DNA from 3 places in the Rahnella perminowiae genome. Region 3 is predicted to be linked to each of the others. Evidence: predicted binding sites of a transcription regulator. Region 3 holds the regulator's gene; each other region holds the start of a gene.
What was found. Region 3 encodes PurR, which represses purine synthesis genes. Its sites were predicted from a motif close to CANGCAAACGTTTGCNTG; they were not measured.
Positions count from the first base shown of each region.

Region 1 (7,093 bases), on a different contig from region 3:
GACATCAGCTCCAGCAGGCTCGATTCCATTTCCGTGACCAGATCATATTCAGCATCGCGGGTCATTTTCATTGAGTACGCATTCAGCGCATCGTAATCGAAGAAGCCTTTAAAAATATCATCCAGACAATAACGCAGAATGTTATCCAGCAGAATCATTGGCTTACGGCGGCGCGGTGCTTCCGGTGGCAAGTTAACGAAACGCGGCACTTTATCGGACGGAATTTCGAGCAGCGCGTAGTGGATCTCTTCGCCGCGGATAATTTCAACCGCCAGATAGGTGTAATCGTCTTTAAGGAATTGCACCAGGTTGGTGTCGTGATTAATCAGAATCGGTGTGATGTACTGGCGCAGATGATGTTTGAAATACTGGCGCAGCCAGGCTTGCTGGTTTTCGGAAACCTGACGTTCGTTAATAAGGAAAATCTGATTACGCGCCATTTCCAGAAGCAAGTCGTTGTAAAGGCTGTCGAACTCCTGATCAATGCGCAGCACCTTGGCCTGGATTTTTTTCAGTAAATGGCGGGACGCGCCCAGAAAACCTTGTTCTTCGCTGATGAGGATCCGTCTTTTTAAATCGGCGAAACGAACTTTATAAAATTCATCCAGGTTATTGGAATAGATCCCTAAAAAACGCATCCGTTCGATCAGGGGATTGCTTTTGTCAGCCGCTTCTTGCAACACGCGCTCATTGAAGGACAGCCAGCTTAGTTCTTTCTCGATATAAAGCTTTTCCTGACCCATTTTCACTCCGTTCATTTAGCTTGCAACCTGGCCCATACAGGCAAATTTGCCTGAAAACACCGCAATATAGCTCAACATATTCTTCGTGTTGCCCGCTTTTTAAGCGGCCAGCGCAGCAGGAAGCCATCTGTGAGAGGGGCCTAGTGTCTACTATCAATATTGCGAAAGATTGACAGGAAAGTCCAACATAACAAAGGATGATTTCAGAAGAGTTTATAGCAGGGGAATTATTGCGAGAAAAAGGAGGACAAAGCCTTACATGTGAAGGAGTTCGTCTACCCTGACCGATACGCTTCATACTTCAGATCGCAGGTGCGTTGGCTCCGTTTGCTGACCCGCACCACTGACTTAAATCAGTGATGCGGGATTCACCCACTTGCCGCCTTCCTGCGAACCGAATTATTTTGGGTATAAATATTGAATAATATTTACCGCGCTAAATTAAATCGCGCTGGCACCCACCAGAGATTCAGGTTTGACCTGAGCAGGCTTGGTTTTGTATTTCGCCAGGAACTGAGGCTGGAAAATACACATGCGGATGGCGCTGCGATATTCGCCGTTCACAAAAAATTCCTGTTTCAGTTCCCCTTCAAGCTCGAACCCTAATTTGCTGTAAATATGGATCGCCTTTTTGTTTTCTTTATCCACAATTAAATACAGTTTGTAGAGGTTCAACACGGAGAAGGCATAATCCATCGCCAGACGGACGGCATCACCGGCAAAGCCTTTGCCCTGATGCTGCGGGTCAATAATGATCTGAAACTCCGCGCGGCGGTGAATATGATTAATTTCCACCAATTCGACCAGGCCGACCGGTCCGCTTTCGAATTCGATAATAAAGCGGCGCTCGCTTTGGTCATGGATATGCTTGTTATACAAATCGGTCAGTTCGACGAAGGCCTCGTAAGGTTCTTCAAACCAGTAACGCATGATGCTGGCGTTATTATCAAGACGATGAACAAACGACAGGTCGTCCTTTTCCAGTGGACGTAATCTGACGCTGTTATGGCTAAACATGGGGTGTTCCTCAACTATACAAGCCGTTTTATGAGGGTAACCTTCGTAAATATAAAATCTGAAACAACCGTGGTTCAGATGAAGGTCGGCGCACAAACGACGTTTAAACGTGCACCGGGACGGGCATTATATCGGGCGAAATGTAAACAAATGTCAAATAACGGAAAATAAAAAACCGGCACGTGGCCGGTTTATAGTGAAATCGTGATGCAATGACAGATTAATCTTCCGCGTATCCACGTTCAGAAAGTGGATGGTTATCCAGCAGTGCCTGGCCGTTTTGCAGCGACAAACGTCCCTCAACAAACCAACTGACCACCAGCGGATAAATGCTGTGTTCCTGCGTTTGCACGCGGGCGATCAGATCTTCTTCGGTATCCTCAGTAAACACCGGTACCTTAGCCTGTAAAATTACCGGACCCCCGTCGAGTTCTTCAGTCACGAAATGCACGGACGTACCGTGTTCCGCATCCTGATTTTCAATGGCCTGACGGTGTGTATGCAGACCCGGATATTTTGGCAGCAGGGAAGGGTGAATGTTGATCATGCGACCGGCAAAGCGCCGGACGAATTCAGCGGTCAGAATACGCATATAACCGGCAAGTACCACCAGATCAGGCTGGTAACTTTGGATAGCATCGGCAAGCGCAACGTCAAACGCCGTACGGTCTTCATAGGCTTTAACATCCAGCGCATGCGCGGGAATATTGGCTGAACGGGCTCTTTCAAGCCCGTATGCCGCTGCTTTATTGCTGAAGACCGCACAAAGCGTTGCATTGATTCGTCCCTGCTGGCAGGCATCGATCAGGGCCTGTAAATTGCTTCCCTCGCCCGATACCAGAACCACAATCCTTTTCATTTTCCTACCCGTCATCAGTCAGTTGTTTTACTGGTTTTATTCAATAATCACGCGTTCAGCGGCATCAGAGGCTTTAATGTAGCCAATTTTCCACGCTTTTTCGCCGTTATCGTTCAGTAATGCAATCGCCTGATCGGCCAGTTCTGCAGGAAGTGCCACCAGCATGCCGACACCACAGTTAAAGGTGCGGTACATTTCATGACGGCTGACGTTACCGGCGGTTTGCAACCAGGTAAAGACATCCGGCCACTGCCAGCTTGATTCATCGATAATCACCTGCGTGTTGTCCGGCAATACGCGGGGGATATTTTCCCAGAAGCCGCCACCGGTCAGATGGACGATGCCGTGAACATCCACGTTTTCGATCAGGTTCAGGATCGATTTCACGTAAATTTTGGTCGGTGCGAGCAAATGATCAGCCAGCGGTTTGCCTGCCAGATCGGTGGTTTCCGGGTCGGTCTTGCTGACTTCCAGAATTTTGCGCACCAGAGAATAACCGTTAGAATGCGGGCCACTGGCGGCCAGACCAATCAGCACATCCCCGTCAGCCACTTTGCTGCCGTCGATGATTTCTGATTTTTCCACCACGCCCACGCAGAAGCCTGCCACGTCGTAATCTTCGCCGTGATACATGCCCGGCATTTCAGCGGTTTCACCGCCAACTAACGCACAGCCAGACTGTTTACAGCCTTCTGCGATACCCGTGATCACGCTGGCAGCCGTATCGACGTCCAGTTTGCCGGTAGCGTAATAATCGAGGAAGAACAGGGGTTCGGCGCCCTGAACGATCAAATCGTTGACGCACATCGCGACCAGGTCGATACCGATAGTATCGTGGCGTTTCAAATCCATCGCCAGACGCAGCTTGGTGCCAACGCCGTCGGTACCCGATACCAGCACGGGTTCACGATATTTTTGCGGCAGCGCGCAGAGGGCACCAAAACCGCCCAGTCCACCCATGACTTCAGGGCGGCGAGTCTGTTTTACTACACCTTTAATGCGGTCTACCAATGCGTTACCGGCATCGATATCTACGCCTGCGTCTTTATAGCTGAGAGAGGTTTTGTCGGTCACTGCGAAGTCCCCACGGCGGTTTGGGTTGGTGGTTGAAGAATAAAGCGGGGCAATTCTAACAGTGCAAGCAAACGTTTGCGAGCGCCTTATTCGATGAGGGATTTTAGGCTGTCTATACTCTAACCGGGTTAGTGATGATCCAGATCAGGCTATTTGGTATGGCGTTCAAAAAAAATGGCGTTATAATCTCGCGATTTTTTTTTGCAGCTCAACCACCTTAGGAGAATAAATAATGAAGATCGTCGAGGTGAAACACCCGCTGGTGAAACACAAGCTGGGCCTGATGCGTGAAAATGACATCAGCACGAAACGTTTTCGCGAACTGGCTTCTGAGGTGGGGAGTCTGCTGACGTATGAAGCGACTGCCGATTTAGAAACTGAAAAAGTGACGATCGAAGGCTGGAATGGCCCGGTCGAAATTGATCAAATCAAAGGCAAGAAAATTACCGTAGTGCCTATCCTGCGCGCCGGTCTGGGCATGATGGAAGGCGTACTGGAGCACGTTCCAAGCGCGCGTATCAGCGTAGTCGGCGTATACCGTGATGAAGAAACCCTGAAACCTGTGCCGTATTTCCAGAAGCTGGTTTCTAACATTGAAGAACGTCTGGCTCTGGTGGTTGATCCGATGCTGGCGACCGGGGGGTCTATGATTGCGACCATCGACCTGCTGAAAAAAGCTGGCTGCCAGAGTATTAAAGTCCTGGTGCTGGTTGCCGCACCGGAAGGGATCGCCGCTCTGGAAGCTGCGCACCCGGACGTTGAGCTGTACACCGCCTCGGTGGATCAGGGGCTCAATGATAAAGGCTACATCATCCCGGGGCTCGGTGATGCGGGCGACAAGATATTTGGTACGAAATAAGTTATTAGCCGACTGAGAAGTCGGCTTTTTTTTGCTCGTCATACTTCAGGCTGCGGATGCGTTGGCTGTGCCTGTTCACCCTGAGCGCATAATTATCTGTGCCTCCGGGGCTTACGGATTGGCCGCCTTTCTGCAACCCGAATTATGCAGAGCAAAAGGTTCTGTTTAACACAACATCACAAACACCTTTGAGAGGATCACATTCATGACCCGTCGTGTCATCGGGGTAAGCGAACGTCCGCCATTGCTGCAGACGATTCCCCTGAGTTTCCAGCATCTGTTTGCCATGTTTGGTGCCACCGTTCTGGTGCCTATTCTGTTCAAGATCAACCCGGCAACAGTGCTGCTGTTCAATGGCATAGGGACTTTGCTGTATTTATTTGTCTGTAAAGGGAAGATACCCGCCTACCTCGGCTCAAGTTTTGCGTTTATTTCTCCGGTGCTGTTGCTGTTGCCGATGGGGTATGAAGTGGCGCTGGGCGGCTTTATTGCCTGTGGTCTGTTGTTTTGTCTGGTGGCGCTGATTGTTAAGAAAGCCGGGATTGGCTGGATTAACGTGATGTTCCCTCCGGCGGCAATGGGCGCAATTGTAGCCGTTATCGGGCTGGAGCTGGCGGGTGTGGCGGCGAACATGGCGGGGTTGCTGCCTGCTGATGGCGCTGCGGTGGATTCCACCACCATTACCATTTCGCTGGTGACGCTGGCCGTGACTATTCTCGGTTCCGTATTGTTCCGCGGCTTCCTGGCGATTATCCCGATCCTGATTGGCGTGCTGGTGGGTTATGCGCTGTCGTTCTTCATGGGCGTGGTGAATGTTTCTGCCATTGAAAACGCGCACTGGTTCGCGCTGCCAACCTTCTATACGCCACGTTTTGAATGGGTCGCTATCCTCACGATCCTGCCTGCGGCGCTGGTTGTTATTGCCGAACACGTCGGGCATCTGGTTGTGACGGCAAACATTGTGAAGAAAGATTTGCTGCGTGATCCTGGCCTGCACCGTTCGATGCTGGCTAACGGCCTGTCGACCGTGTTATCCGGTTTTTTTGGTTCAACGCCAAACACCACGTATGGTGAAAATATCGGCGTCATGGCCATCACCAAGGTCTACAGTACCTGGGTGATCGGCGGCGCGGCTATCCTCGCCATTCTGCTTTCCTGTATCGGCAAACTGGCGGCGGCAATCCAGGCCGTTCCGGTGCCCGTGATGGGGGGCGTTTCTTTGCTGCTGTACGGCGTGATTGGCGCATCCGGTATCCGCGTGCTGATTGAATCGAAGGTTGATTACAACAAAGCGCAGAATCTGATCCTGACGGCGGTGATCCTGATTATCGGTGTCAGTGGCGCGAAGATCCACATTGGTGCGGCAGAGCTGAAAGGTATGGCGCTGGCAACGATCGTGGGCATTTTCCTGAGTCTGTTGTTCAAAGTGATCGAGATTTTCCGTGGTGAAGAACAGATCATTGATGTTGATGATGAGCGGGAAAATCCGCCGGTCTGATCCGGGCGTTTTTAAGTCAATCCCTGACCGGCGGGCGCATAACCCGCCGGTCGGGTGCTCGGATCGCAAGCGGTTGCACCGGGCACAGTTCATTTCACCGCGGATCCTTGCTAGAATTCGGCAGTTCTTTTTTTTGACGTGACAACATCTGCGGTCATCATGCCGCTTTGGTTGAGGTGCTTCTGAATACGCCGGCACAGCTTTCCCTGCCACTTTATCTTCCCGATGATGAAACCTTTGCCAGTTTTTATCCGGGGGAAAACCCTTCTCTGCTTTCTGCCATTCAGAGCGCATTGCATCAGGAACACGGCACCTATATTTATTTCTGGTCACGCGAAGGCGGTGGCCGCAGCCATTTGCTGCATGCGGCTTGTGCTGAATTATCACAACGCGGTGAAGCGGTCGGTTATGTGCCGCTGGATAAACGCGCTTATTTTGTGCCTGAAGTCCTGGACGGTATGGAACATCTGGCGCTGGTTTGTATCGACAATATTGAAGGCATTGCCGGTGATGATGAATGGGAGGCGGCTGTTTTTCATCTCTATAACCGCATTCTTGAAACGGGTCGTACGCGCCTGTTTATTACCGGCGATCGTCCTCCGCGTCAGCTGAATCTCAGTCTGCCGGATCTGGCCTCCCGTCTGGACTGGGGACAAATCTACAAACTTCAGCCGCTTTCCGATGAAGAAAAGCTTCAGGCATTGCAGTTGCGCGCTAAACTGCGCGGCTTTGAACTGCCGGAAGACGTGGGCCGTTTTCTGCTTAAGCGTCTCGACCGGGAAATGCGTACGCTGTTTATGACCCTTGATCAGCTCGATCGCGCTTCTATTACGGCGCAGCGGAAATTGACAATCCCGTTTGTGAAAGAAATTCTCGGGCTGTAACGGGAAGGAATGTCCGGGTTCGTTAGCTGAACCCGAACGGAAAGCGGGGGGTTATAAAATCTCTTTCACCTGCTCCGGCGGACGCCCTAAACGCGCCTTGCCGTTGGCTACCACAATCGGACGTTCAATCAGCCGCGGGTGATCAGCCATTGCCTGTAA
Region 1 is NZ_JAFMOT010000162.1:35,142-42,234, reverse strand. It holds gene ppk1 (polyphosphate kinase 1) at 1-743, opposite strand, end outside; gene speG (spermidine N1-acetyltransferase) at 1,185-1,760, opposite strand; gene purN (phosphoribosylglycinamide formyltransferase) at 1,981-2,619, opposite strand; gene purM (phosphoribosylformylglycinamidine cyclo-ligase) at 2,656-3,693, opposite strand; gene upp (uracil phosphoribosyltransferase) at 3,926-4,552, shown strand; gene uraA (uracil permease) at 4,758-6,050, shown strand; gene hda (DnaA inactivator Hda) at 6,227-6,934, shown strand; gene arsC (arsenate reductase (glutaredoxin)) at 6,986-7,093, opposite strand, start outside.
Region 1: the regulator PurR is predicted to act here: its motif matches at 3,758-3,775, upstream of purM (phosphoribosylformylglycinamidine cyclo-ligase).

Region 2 (7,093 bases), on a different contig from region 3:
TGCATATAACGCATCATCTCGGTTTCGCTGTGGTACTGGTTGAATACCGGATGCGTCAGGATCGGATCCGCACGCAGCATGGCGGCAGGAATGGCGTTGCTGTCAGTCGATGCCGCTTTATCCAGCTTGTCGATATCCAGACCGTTGTCGTCCCCCAGCAGGGCAGCAAACAGAATCTGAACATCTTCGCGGGAGGTCGCTTCGTCGAGCGTGATACCCACCGCGCCGTGGATATCAGTACGCAGGTTCAGGCCGAAGCTCAGCGCGCGTTCCAGCACCGCTGCTTTATCTTTGACTTCAACGGTCAGCGTATCGAACCAGGTGTTATGACGCAGCGTCAGGCCGCCCTGTTTCAGGCCTGCGGCCAAAATATCGGTCAGACGGTGAATGCGTGACGCAATGCGTTTCAGGCCTTCAGGACCGTGGAATACCGCATACAGGCTGGCAATGTTCGCCAGTAAAACCTGCGAGGTACAAATGTTAGAGTTAGCTTTTTCGCGACGGATATGTTGCTCGCGGGTCTGCATCGCCATACGCAGTGCGGTTTTGCCCGCAGCATCACGGGAAACCCCGATGATACGGCCCGGCATGGAGCGTTTGAATTCATCTACACAGGCGAAGAAGGCCGCGTGCGGGCCGCCGTAACCCATCGGCACACCAAAGCGTTGCGCCGAACCGAAGACCACGTCCGCGCCCTGCCTGCCCGGTGCAGCCAGCAGCACCAGCGCCATAATATCAGCCGCTACGGTGGTGATAATTTTGCGGGATTTCAGTTCGCCCAGCAGCGCGGTGTAATCATGCACTTCGCCGGTGGTGCCCACCTGCTGTAACAGCACGCCAAATACACCTTCCAGCTCAAGCACTTTTTCGGCTTTGTCGACAATAATGTCAAAACCGAATGTTTCCGCACGGGTACGTACGACATCCAGCGTTTGCGGATGCACATCGTCAGCCACGAAGAAGCGGTTAGCGTCTTTCAGTTTGCTGGCGCGTTTTGCCAGCGCCATCGCTTCGGCGGCGGCAGTCGCTTCATCGAGCAAGGAAGCAGAAGCCAGATCCAGACCGGTCAGATCTAACGTCAGTTGCTGGAAATTCAGCAAAGCCTCAAGACGCCCCTGGGACACTTCCGGCTGATACGGCGTATAAGCGGTATACCAGCCCGGGTTCTCCAGCATGTTGCGCAGGATAACCGGCGGCGTCAGCACCGCGCTGTAACCCATACCGATGTAGGATTTATAACGTTGGTTCTGGCTGGCAATAGCTTTCAGCTCAGCCAGCGCCTGATGTTCAGTCACGGCATCGCCGACAGCCGGCGGGCCGGGTAACTGGATATCGACCGGAACGATCTGCTGGATCAGCGCATTTAAGGAATCCGCACCGACCGTTTCCAGCATCTGTTGCTGCTGCTGAGAAGACGGACCGATATGGCGGCCGATAAAAGCTTCGCTGTGTTCAAGTTGGCTGAGAGTCTGAGTCATTTGCTACGCATTCCTGAAATCTGCTGGAGGTGTCTTGGGATACTGACAAAAGCTACGGGTCTGGATTTGCCCCGCAAGCGGGTTACGGGGCGGGTAAAACAGTGTTTAATCAGTCTTCAATGGATGCTGAATAGGCTTGTGCATCAAGCAGGTTAGCCAGTTCGCTTTCATCTGATGCTTTAATCTGGAACAGGAAACCGGTGTCATATGGCTCGCTGTTGACCAGCTCCGGAGAACCTTCCAGTTCAGCGTTTACCGCAATGATTTCGCCGCTGATCGGAGAGTAAATGTCGGAAGCCGCTTTGACGGATTCCGCCACGGCGCAGTCTTCACCGGCGGCAACTTCACGGCCCACTTCCGGCAGATCAACAAATACCATGTCGCCCAGTAATTCCTGTGCGTGTTCGGTGATACCTACGGTGTAAACGCCGTTACCTTCTGAACGAATCCACTCGTGGGAAGACGCGTATTTCAAATCTGCTGGAACATTGCTCATTATACTTTCTCCAAAAAAGTGCTTAATTCAGCGTTAACTGGATAATTTTATGTCGGATTTTTACTGCGCCAGCGGTTTGCCGTTACGGACAAAACCTGGCTTCGTGACTTTCACCGGCATTTCGCGGTTACGGATTTGCACAATCGCGTGCCCGCCAATGCCCGCCGGAACGCGTGCCAGCGCAATACTGTAGCCCAGCGTCGGAGAGAATGAGCCGCTGGTGATCACGCCTTCCAGCGTGTTGCCCGCGCTGTCGGTGAATCGCACCGGCAGTTCGTTACGCAATACACCTTTCTCCGTCATCACCAGACCAACCAACTGTTCAGTGCCCTGCTCGCGCTGTCTTTCCAGTGCGTCACGGCCGATAAAATCACGGTCTTCCGGTACCCAGGCGATGGTCCAGCCCATGTTGGCGGCCAGCGGTGATACGCCTTCATCCATTTCCTGACCGTAGAGATTCATGCCCGCTTCCAGACGCAAGGTGTCACGCGCGCCCAGACCTGCTGGCTTCACGCCTGCGGCCAGCAGTTTTTGCCAGAAATCAGCAGCCTGCTCTTGCGGCAGCGCGATTTCATAACCCGCTTCGCCGGTGTAACCGGTGGTCGCGATAAACAGGTCGCCCGCCTGAACGCCGAAGAATGGCTTCATGCCCGCTACTGCTTGTTTTTGTTCAGCGGTAAACAGGGTTTCTGCTTTTTCTTTCGCATGAGGTCCCTGCACGGCAACCAGTGCCAGATCATCACGCACCGTCAGTTCGATACCGTACGGCTCTGCATGCTGCGAAATCCATGCCAGATCTTTCTCACGGGTCGCTGAGTTAACCACCAGACGGAAATAGTTTTCATTAAGGAAGTAAACGATCAGATCGTCAATGACGCCGCCGGAGGCATTGAGCATGCCGGTGTACAGCGCTTTACCCGGAACAGTCAGTTTGGCGACATCGTTCGCCAGAAGATAACGGAGGAATTCACGGGTACGGGCACCGTGGAGATCGACAATGGTCATGTGCGAGACGTCAAACATACCGGCATCCTGACGCACAATGTGGTGTTCATCCAGCTGGGAGCCGTAATGCAAAGGCATCATCCAGCCGTGGAAATCGACCATACGCGCGCCGCACGCAACATGTTGTTCATAAAGCTGAGTCTGCTTAACCATCTTATTCCTCATTTCATTAAGTGCATAAACAGCACACCGCGCAAACGATACCCTTTGCCTGAACTTACCACTGAATCTCCCTGCTAACCATAAGTTAAAATATGCAGAGCGGTGGGAATGTCAGTGATTTCACAGGGGCATTTTGCAGAGTTTTTGACTGGTAAACTGGGGTTTGTGGCGCAAAATCTACAAATAAACAGCAAAAGTGTCGATGTTATATAACGACAAGGCCGGATTTCTCACCATTTGCAGAATGAGAAATCCGGCCCCGGATTAGAAAATGTAATGGAAAATTTTAGCTGAAATTAGATTATTTCAATCGAAGCGATGGCTCCTGTAACCATTCAGGTAAATCATTGAGCCCCATTGCCTGTCGGACCAGCTTCGGTTTGACACCCGGCAGGGAATCCGCCAGCGTCAGGCCGATATCGCGCAGCAGTTTTTTGGCCGGATTGTCACCGGCAAACAGTTCGCGAAAGCCCTGCATTCCGGCAAGCATCAGCGCTGCGCTGTGTTTGCGGCGGCGCTCATAACGGCGCAGATACATATGCTGGCCAAAATCCTTGCCTTCTTTTTGCAGACGTTTGATTTCGCAGACCAGTTCAGCAGCATCCATAAAGCCTAAGTTGACACCCTGCCCGGCCAGCGGATGCACGGTGTGTGCCGCATCCCCGACCAGCGCCAGACGTTGTCCGGCGAAGCTGCGGGCATAACGTCCGGTCAGCGGGAAGGTCAGACGATCGCTTTCTACTGCACAAACACCAAGGCGCAGGTCAAAGGTGCTGGCGAGAATTTTGTTGAATGCTTCTGGCTCCAGCGCCCTCAGGCGCTGCGCTTCATCCGGAGATACTGACCAGACAATAGAAGACAAATGTGTATCCGCCAGCGGCAGAAATGCCAGAATGCCTTCACCGTGGAATACCTGCCGTGCCACAGACTGGTGCGGTTCTTCCGTGCGGATGGTCGCCACCAGTGCATGATGGCGGTAATCCCAAAAGGTCAGTGGAATATCGGCGTGCTGACGCAGCCATGACTGTGCACCATCCGCTCCCACGACTAAGCGCGCACTGAGCTGACGATCATCATTGAGGGTAATGAAGGCTTCATTTTCACCCCATGCCACATTTTTCAATGTGGCTGATGTGAGCAGTGTAATGTCAGAAGATTTTTCCGCATGCTGCCACAAGGCACGGTGGATCACCTGATTTTCGATGATGTGCCCCAGATGGCTGAAACCGTATTCTTCGCCACGGAATGCAATTTTACCGAAGCTGTCGCGATCCCAGACTTCCATCCCCTGATAAGCATTGGCACGCTGAGCGATGATGCTGTCCCAGACACCCATATATTTCAGCAGGCGTTCACTGGCAGCATTGATCGCCGAAACCCGTAAACCCGGCTGTTCCGGCAACGGCGTATCGAGATCCGGCTGCTGGTTTTCCAGTACAGCAACGCGCAAACCGCTGCCCTGTAATCCGCACGCCAGCGCCAGACCCACCATTCCGCCACCGGCGATAACCACATCAAAAGATTGCATAATTTTTCCTGTAAGGATTAACGGTCAACCCAGCCCAGCGTCCGGCGGGTAAACGCATCACGTAGCGGCGTAATGCCTTCCATCGCCAGTAAACCAAGATTACGTCCGACCATTAATGGCAGCCAGCGGTTGGCAAAGAGATGGATCAGGCCATCCGTGACGCCGATGGTCGCCTGCTGATCAGGCTGACGGCGCCGCTGATATTCACTCAGCACAGGGTAACTGCCGACATCGGTGCCTTGTACGGCAGCATGGGCCAGCGTTTCCGCCAGCGTGATGACATCACGCAGACCGAGGTTAAAACCCTGTCCCGCAATCGGATGCAGCGTTTGCGCCGCGTTGCCCACCAGCGCCAGACGGTGACTGATATGGCTGTTAGCTTTTTGTAATTGCAGCGGATAACTGAAACGTTTACCGGCCTGGTTTAAGGTGCCCAGACGCCAGCCGAACGCTTTTTGCAACGCACTGAGAAACTGCGCTTCGCTCCAGTTATCGATTTCTTCTTTCGCTTCTCGCGGATGACACCAGACCAGGGAACTGCGGCCGTCGGACATCGGAAGCAGGGCCAGCGGTCCGTGCTGAGTGAAACGCTCAAACGCGCGGCCGTTGTGCGGCTCGCCGGTCGCAACGTTGGTGATGACGGCAATCTGTCCGTAATCTTCACGTTGCCAGCCAATATTGCAGGCTTTTGCCAGCGAAGAATGGGAACCGTCAGCGGCCACCAAAAGCTGTGCAGTCAGAACTTGGCCATCGTCGAGCGTCACGCTGGCGGAATCTTGCAAACGCGTGACATCTGTCACTTTCGCCGGACAATGCAACGTCACACCGGGAGCATTTTTCAGCATGGCAAAAAGACGCTTGCCCACTTCGTGCAGCTCAACCACCTGTCCCAGCGCTTCAACGCCATAATGCGCGGCATTAAGATTGACAAAAGCCGCGTGACCACGATCGCTGACGTGGATATCGCGGATTGGTGTGGCGATCGCCGCCAGCGCAGGCCAGATCCCCACCCGGGATAATTGCTGGCAGGTTCCCTGCGCCAGTGCGATCGAACGGGCATCAAAACCCGGATGCCCGTGATGCTCCGGCGCAGTGGCTTCCACCAGATGCACCGGCAAACGTCCCTGCGTCAGTGCAGAAATCGCCAGCGCCAGCGTGGCACCGGTCATTCCGCCGCCAACAATTACAATACTCATATTATTTCTGTGCCGCCGCCATTAACGCTTCAATATCATCGGCTTCTTTCACCACATCGCCGGTCAGAATTTCAATACCGGTAGCGGTGATCAGAATGTCGTCCTCGATGCGGATACCGATACCGCGGTACGCTTCCGGTACGTCAGCGTCCGGCGCAATATACAGGCCCGGTTCAACGGTCAGCACCATGCCCGGTTCCAGCGTCCGGCTGCGATCAACTGAACCGTAATGGCCGACGTCATGAACGTCCAGTCCCAGCCAGTGAGATAAACCGTGCATGAAGAACTGGCGGTGAGCCTGTTCAGCGTAAAGGGTTTCAACATCGCCTTTCATGACACCGAGTTTTACCAGACCTTCAATCATCACGCGTACTGCCGCTTCGGTCGCAGCCTGAATGCTGCTGCCCGGGCCGAAGACTGCCAGCGCTTTATATTCTGAGGCCAGCACGATGTCGTAGATTTCACGCTGCGCTTTACTGAATTTACCGTTCACCGGGAAAGTACGGGTGATATCACCGGCATAGCCCTGATATTCACAACCGGCGTCGATCAACACTAAATCGCCGTCACGCAATTCACATTCGTTTTCGGTGTAATGCAGGATGCAGCCGTTTTCGCCTCCGCCCACAATGGTGTTGTAGGAAGGGTAACGCGCGCCATGACGGTTAAATTCGTGGTGAATTTCACCTTCAAGCTGATATTCGAACATGCCCGGGCGGCATTTTTCCATCGCACGGGTATGCGCCAGCGCAGTGATATGTCCGGCGCGGCGCATGATGGCAATTTCTTCAGCCGATTTGAACAGGCGCATATCATGCACCCAGGGACGCCAGTCAGTCACAGTGGCAGGCGCGGAGAGATTCTGGCGGAAGCCTTTGCGCAATTTTTCCATGGCACGGTTAACGATTTCATCCGCATACGCGTAATCGCCTTGCGCGTGATACACCACATCGAGGCCATTAAACAGCAGATGAAGCTGGTCGTTGATATCATCAAAAGGCAGTGCTTTGGTCACGCCAAGTTTGGCGGGCGCGGCTTCCTGACCTAAACGACGACCAAACCAGATTTCAGCGGTGAGATCACGGACACGGTTAAACAGGACGCTGTGATTATGATTTTCATCACTTTTCACCAGGATCAATACCGCTTCCGGCTCATTGAAACCGGTGAAGTACCAGAAATCACTGCTCTGACGATACGGATATTCACTGTCGGCACTGCGTGGGGC
Region 2 is NZ_JAFMOT010000161.1:40,509-47,601, forward strand. It holds gene gcvP (aminomethyl-transferring glycine dehydrogenase) at 1-1,478, opposite strand, end outside; gene gcvH (glycine cleavage system protein GcvH) at 1,588-1,974, opposite strand; gene gcvT (glycine cleavage system aminomethyltransferase GcvT) at 2,035-3,132, opposite strand; gene ubiI (FAD-dependent 2-octaprenylphenol hydroxylase) at 3,443-4,669, opposite strand; gene ubiH (2-octaprenyl-6-methoxyphenyl hydroxylase) at 4,687-5,865, opposite strand; gene pepP (Xaa-Pro aminopeptidase) at 5,867-7,093, opposite strand, start outside.
Region 2: the regulator PurR is predicted to act here: its motif matches at 3,176-3,193, upstream of gcvT (glycine cleavage system aminomethyltransferase GcvT).

Region 3 (7,093 bases):
AGGGTTCGTCCGGTTGTTTTCCTGTGCGTTGCTGGCGCAGCAGGCGTTGCTGACATAACCGCAGCACATGGCGTTTTTCTGCGTCAGTCATTTTCATCCAGCCGAAACGCTCCTCGCGGCTGCGCAGACAGCCACGGCAATATCCGCGTTCATCCGCCTGACAAATGCCACGGCATGGACTGGGGATGTCAAAAAATTCGAGTTGCTGAGCCACATGCCCTCCGCAAATAACGGTGAATATTTATTCAAGACGCTTTCCTGCTATCCCGCAAGGTGATTTGCGCCTCAATGTTTCATCCTTCAAATATCTGCAACACAGACCTGTTACCCTTCCTTTCGCCATTTTCACCTGTCGGAAAATGGCCCTACTGTTTCGCAAGCCTTCACCAAGAAAACAGATGTTTGCCCTCACCTCAGCCGGCACCCGCCGGCTCTTTTTCAATTTTTTCTGTCCGTTAAGTATGGATGCAAAGCTGAAATCAGACTGTGTTTCGCGAAAAAGCACCGTGCGCGTAGTCACAGGCAGGTCAGATGCGATAGAAAGGTGGCATTAAGAAAAGGTCGTCTGACGTGAATATAATCCCTGAACGTCTTACCGATCAGTCCATTAACTTCGGAGTTACTGAAATGACCAAGCTTTTCACCCCTATTGTTGTCGGTAAAAACACGCTACCTAACCGTGTTTTTATGGCTCCGCTTACCCGTCTGCGCAGCATCGAACCCGGTGACATCCCGACACCGCTCATGGGCGAATATTATGCACAGCGCCACAGTTCTGGCCTGATCATTACTGAAGCCACTCAGGTTTCATTCCAGGCGAAAGGGTATGCCGGTGCACCGGGCCTGCACACGCCGGAACAAGTTGCTGCATGGAAAAAAATCGTGGACGGCGTTCATCATAAAGACGGACGCATTGCGGTTCAGCTGTGGCATACCGGACGCATTTCACATAACAGCGTTCAGCCCGACAACCAGACACCCGTTGCGCCTTCCGCCGTCAATCCGAACACCCGCACCAGCTTGCGTGATGAACAGGGGCACGCCATCCGTGTCGATTGTCCGACACCGCGTGCCTTAGCGCTCAGCGAAATTCCGGGGATCGTGAACGATTTTCGTCATGCCGCCGCCTGCTCCGCTGAAGCCGGTTTCGATTACATTGAACTGCATGCCGCGCACGGCTATCTGCTGCACCAGTTCATGTCTCCGGCATCAAACCTGCGTGAAGATGAATACGGCGGCAGCATTGAAAACCGTACCCGTCTGACGCTGGAAGTCGTGGATGCCGCCATTGACGCTATCGGCGCTGATCGTGTGGGCATACGTATTTCACCTATGGGACCCTTCAACGGGCTGGATAATGGTGAAGACCAGGAACAGGCTGCGATTTATCTGCTCGATGAACTGAACAAACGCAAACTGGCGTACCTGCATATTTCCGAACCGGACTGGGCGGGCGGCAAACCTTACAGCACAGAATTCCGTGCAGTGATCCGTGCGCATTATCAGGGCGTGATTGTCGGTGCTGGTGCTTACACCGCAGAGAAAGGCGAAGAGCTGATCGAAAAAGGTTATATCGATGCCGTGGCATTTGGCCGCAGCTATATTGCAAACCCTGACCTGGTTGAGCGACTGAAATCTCACGCGCCGCTTAACGAACCCAAACCGGAAACCTTTTATGGCGGCGGTGCTCAGGGTTACACCGATTATCCGACACTGTAATAATTAAAAAAGAGTCATTGACTCCTTGCAGCAGAAGTGGCCCTCCTTCTGCTGTTTTTTTTGGGTCAGTCATTCAACAATCGGTTGCCCTTTTACAGACAAAGTGGCTGCTATCAGTTAGTCTTGACCCGTTAATTCTCATCCTGCAAATAAAGAGGAACCTATGCGTTTACTCCACACCATGCTTCGCGTTGGCGATCTGCAACGTGCTATCAGCTTCTATACCGATGTTTTAGGTATGCGTTTGCTGCGTACCAGCGAAAACACTGAATATAAATATTCTCTGGCTTTCGTCGGTTACACCGAAGAAAGTGAAGGTGCAGTGATCGAACTGACCTATAACTGGGGCGTCGACAGCTACGACATCGGCACCGCTTACGGTCATATCGCATTGGGCGTTGATAACGTTGCGCAAACATGTGATGACATCCGTAATGCGGGTGGGAAAGTGACCCGTGAAGCGGGCCCGGTCAAAGGCGGCTCCACTATTATCGCGTTTGTTGAAGATCCGGACGGTTACAAAATCGAACTGATCGAATCCAGACACGCAGGACAGGGGCTGGGTAATTAAATTTCCCCGACCACCGACTGGGGCGCAATCGCGCCCTTTTTTATTGCCTGATTTTTGCCACAACCCTGCAAGCGGCGGCAAAATTTGTCATAATGCGCGCTGAATTCGATGAAGATAAGAAACTAATGGCCGAGAATAGTGACATTAACGCCCTGAGAGGCCGTTTTCGTGGTTTTTATCCCGTGGTTATCGATGTAGAAACCGCCGGATTTAATGCCAGAACCGATGCGCTGCTGGAAATTGCAGCGATCACGCTGAAGATGGATCAGGACGGCTGGCTGCAAAGCGATGAGACCGTGCATTTCCACGTCGAGCCTTTTGAAGGTGCGATACTGGTGCCGGAAGCGCTGGCATTTAACGGTATCGATCCGACCAATCCGTTACGCGGCGCAGTCAGTGAATATGAAGCTCTGCATGAGATTTTCAAAGTCATCCGCAAAGGAATGAAAGAGCAGAACTGTAACCGTGCGATCATTGTGGCGCACAACGCGAATTTTGATCACAGTTTCCTCATGGCAGCGGCCGAACGTGCCGGGCTGAAACGTAATCCGTTCCACCCTTTTGCTACGTTTGATACTGCCGCGCTAAGCGGGCTGGTACTCGGGCAAACGGTGCTGGCAAAAGCCTGTATCAGTGCGGGTATCGATTTTGACAGCAGCCAGGCACATTCTGCGTTGTATGATACCGAGCGCACGGCCGAGTTGTTCTGCGAACTGGTAAACCGATGGAAACGCCTTGGCGGCTGGCCTCTGGTGCTTTCAGACGAACAAGCCGAAGACGAAACGGCGTCTGAAGAAAATCAGTAATGACGACTTTCCGGCGGACTGAAAACAAAAAAGAGCGACATCATGTCGCTCTTCATATTTTCCGGTCGAAAAGCCGGTGATCTTCCGTAGTATTACTCTTCAGAAGATTTGTATTTCTCAGCAGTTTCTTTGATCAACTGCTGCAGCTCGCCGCGCTGGAACATCTCAACCACGATGTCGCAGCCGCCAACCAGTTCGCCGTCCACCCACAATTGTGGGAACGTTGGCCAGTTAGCAAACTTTGGCATCTCAGCACGGATGTCCGGGTTCTGCAGGATATCCACGTAAGCAAAACGTTCGCCACAGGCAGAAAGCGCCTGAACAGCCTGAGCAGAGAAACCGCAGCTTGGCAGTTTTGGCGAACCTTTCATGTACAGCAGAATCGGGTTTTCAGAAACTTGCTTCTGAATCTTTTCAATAGTTGGAGTAGTCATTTCTTGCTTCCTCAAGCCGGTACAGGCTGTCACGATCATTGCTCTTCACGCGCAGCACAAAGAGACGGTGTACAATCACAATACCTTCTATTGTAACGACGGCAGCCATCAGATAAAAACGCCATTTTTTGTGGGGTCTTTCTCAGTGCTGACAATTTATTTAACCATTTTTAGCGGGTGCGCTCAGGCTCACATATTTAAACATTCATCGGGAATAACATTTCCGGCGTTCATCAATCCGATCTAATTTGCAGAATTCCACTGATTAACTCAAATATTAACATCATGAAAAACGGTCATTTTTTTGACTAAAAATGGCGGTTATTTCGACATAAAAAAAGCTATTAACTTTTTCTCACAATATGATCTAGAATCGAGGCAATTCGTGCTTTTTTGTCGGGTTCTTTTAGGCAATACTCTGACATCCCTGATGTTTAACCTACCACTCATGGTAACGAAGCTATGCGCTTACTGTTCACGCTTTTTGTGCTGCTCTTTACCCAGCTGTTTTTAAATATGGCACATGCGTCGCCACAGACTCGTGTCTCTGCCGATCAGCGTAAAAGTCATGTTAATCAGGCTGCGCCGGAAGAACGACGAAAGCGAAAAACGGTTGCTGCGAAAAACAGTAAAAAAACGAAAACCGCGCCCGTCACAGAACAAAAAACTCAGGATAAGAATTCGAAGAAGAAAGTGAAAAGCACCGAACTGGTTAAACGAAAGACCACGACGGAGAGAAGCGCCAAAACGCGGGCCGAAAGTAAAAAAGAAAAGACACTCAAGACCACGCGGGCCGAGAGCAAAACAGAGAGACATAGCAAAACCCGTACCCTCGCGAAAAACAGCACGGAAAAGGCCGGTAAAAAAGAAGCCTATGGCCGGCACCGTAAAGGTAAGAAATTCGAAGAAGACAGCAAACCGATTACGCTAAGTGCAACACATAAAAAACGCTATCAGCATGCTCAGCAAACGGCCATGACCAAACTGATGCACCAGGTAGGAAAACCGTATCGCTGGGGCGGAACCTCGCCGAATACCGGTTTTGATTGCAGCGGCTTAGTTTATTATGCCTACAAAGATTTGATCCGTATAAAAATGCCACGTACAGCAAATGAAATGTATCACCTGCGCGATGCCGCTCCGGTCAAACGCGGCGAACTTGAAAGCGGTGATCTGGTGTTCTTCAGAATCAATAACCGCGGCGCGGCAGACCATGTTGGGGTTTACGTTGGCAACGGCAAGTTTATTCAGTCTCCAAGAACGGGCGAAGACATTAAAATTACTTCTCTTGGCGATGATTACTGGCAAGACCACTATGTAGGCGCACGTCGGGTAATGACCCCTAAAACGATCCGATAATAAACAATTCGTTAAGTCTGAAGGTTCGCTAATCAGCCATTGAATAGCATTTAACGAAGCGTTTCTGCAGGGAAGAACATCGGCGGTAACGGTCACTGCGTAACATTGAAAAGGGCGACGCCTGTGACAGGCGTCGCCCTTTTTTATGGCGGATCACTTATTGAATCAGTTCATTATTGCAGTGAAGCTGAAAGCGATAATCATAAGCAAAGCGCATACCGTGGTGATCAACGATAATTTCAGGTTGCTGTCCATCAAACCCCCTTTCGGATCAAATTGTGGCATTTCTTAATACCACACTCATTGTGTGCCAACGCATTTTCTCATAATTAACCTTTAAAATCTTGTGTTGAATGACAATGCGTTCCTGAGAATTTTGCTTCCACTTTCCTGCATTATAAGAGAAAATTGTCGGTTAACACGTCTGTGTGCCGGTCGATTTCACCCGAGAGCATTTCGCGCCTCATTCTGAAGAATCCACCCAATGATTTCACTGCCCTTTGAGAAGCCAGCAGTTAAATCCTCGCAGGCAAACGATTAACATAATGCTAACGTGCTGAAGCACGTGAGTTCAGGAGTCATTGTTTACATGGCAACGATTAAAGATGTCGCAAAGCGCGCTGGCGTTTCCACTACAACCGTGTCGCACGTCATCAATAAAACACGTTTCGTCGCCGAAGAAACCAAAGAAGCGGTTCTCCTTGCAATCAAAGAGTTACATTACTCTCCGAGTGCTGTAGCCCGCAGTCTGAAGGTCAATAACACTAAAACCATCGGCCTGCTGGCCACCTCAAGCGAAGCGCCCTATTTTGCCGAAGTGATTGAAGCCGTGGAAAACAGCTGCTTCTCCAAAGGCTATACGCTGATTTTGTGTAACTCGCATAATAACCTGGAGAAACAACAGGCCTACCTGCAAATGCTGGCGCAAAAACGCGTCGACGGCTTGCTGGTGATGTGCGCGGAATACCCTGATGAATTGCTCAATATGCTCGAAGAGTACCGCTCGATTCCCATGGTGGTCATGGACTGGGGTGAAGCACGCAAGAACTTTACCGACAGCATTATCGATAACGCTTTCGAAGGTGGTTACATGGCCGGTCGTTATCTGATTGAACGCGGTCATCGTGATATTGGCGTGATCCCCGGGCAACTGGCGCGTAATACCGGCGGCGGCCGCTTCCAGGGTTTTGTGAAAGCACTGACTGAAGCCAATATTCCTCTTCGTGACGAATGGGTAGTTCAGGGTGATTTCGAACCAGAGTCTGGCTACCAGGCAATGCATAAGATTCTGATGCAAAAGCATCGTCCGACTGCCGTGTTTTGCGGCGGCGATGTGATGGCAATGGGTGCAATTTGTGCCGCAGACGAACTCGGCCTTCGCGTTCCTCAGGATATTTCCGTGATCGGGTACGACAATGTGCGTAACGCCCGTTACTTCTCCCCGGCGCTGACAACCGTGCATCAGCCGAAAGAACGTCTGGGTGAAATGGCCTTTACGATGTTACTGGACAGAATTGTCAGTAAGCGTGAAGAGTCCCAGACCATCGAAGTGCATCCGAAACTGGTCGAGCGCCGTTCAGTCGCCGACGGCCCGTACCGTGATTACCGTCGTTAACAAATCACAAACGCCTGCCTGTGCAGGCGTTTTTTCTAATCGCGCAGCCATTCCTGATTCATGGTGTCTGTATCGCCCATGTATTCCAACAGCCAGCTCAGTGAAGGTGAAGGATTGCTTTGATCCCACGTCAGGCAGCACGGGCTGTCAGGGAATATATTCTCCAGTGCCAGCACCTGTAATTTTCCCTGTTCAATCCACGGCATGACCTGGTGAACCGGCATCATACCCACGCACAATCCTTCAGTCAGGCATTCCAGCGCACAGGTCCAGTCCGGCACGACCAGACGCCGCTGGTTATCGAGCGTCCAGGTATCACGCTTCGGCAATGTCCGGGAAGTATCTTCCAGGCACAATGCCGGATAAGGTCGCAGTTGATCATCGTTCAGCGCACCGGATAGCTGCGCCAGCGGATGTTGCGGGCTGACGACACAATGCCAGTCCATAAATCCCATATCACGAAAACTGAAGCGCCCGCCAACCGGTATCGCGCGCGTAGCGCCGATCGCCACGTCTGCACGCCCGTCGACCAACGCATCCCAGACACCGTTAAACACTTCCGAGTGAATAATGAGTTCGGTATCCGCAA
Region 3 is NZ_JAFMOT010000188.1:248,742-255,834, forward strand. It holds gene J1781_RS24705 (DUF1289 domain-containing protein) at 1-214, opposite strand, end outside; gene nemA (alkene reductase) at 628-1,719, shown strand; gene gloA (lactoylglutathione lyase) at 1,883-2,290, shown strand; gene rnt (ribonuclease T) at 2,383-3,096, shown strand; gene J1781_RS24725 (Grx4 family monothiol glutaredoxin) at 3,189-3,530, opposite strand; gene J1781_RS26375 (hypothetical protein) at 3,511-3,639, opposite strand; gene J1781_RS24730 (C40 family peptidase) at 3,993-4,889, shown strand; gene cydH (cytochrome bd-I oxidase subunit CydH) at 5,055-5,174, opposite strand; gene purR (HTH-type transcriptional repressor PurR) at 5,479-6,504, shown strand; gene punR (DNA-binding transcriptional activator PunR) at 6,540-7,093, opposite strand, start outside.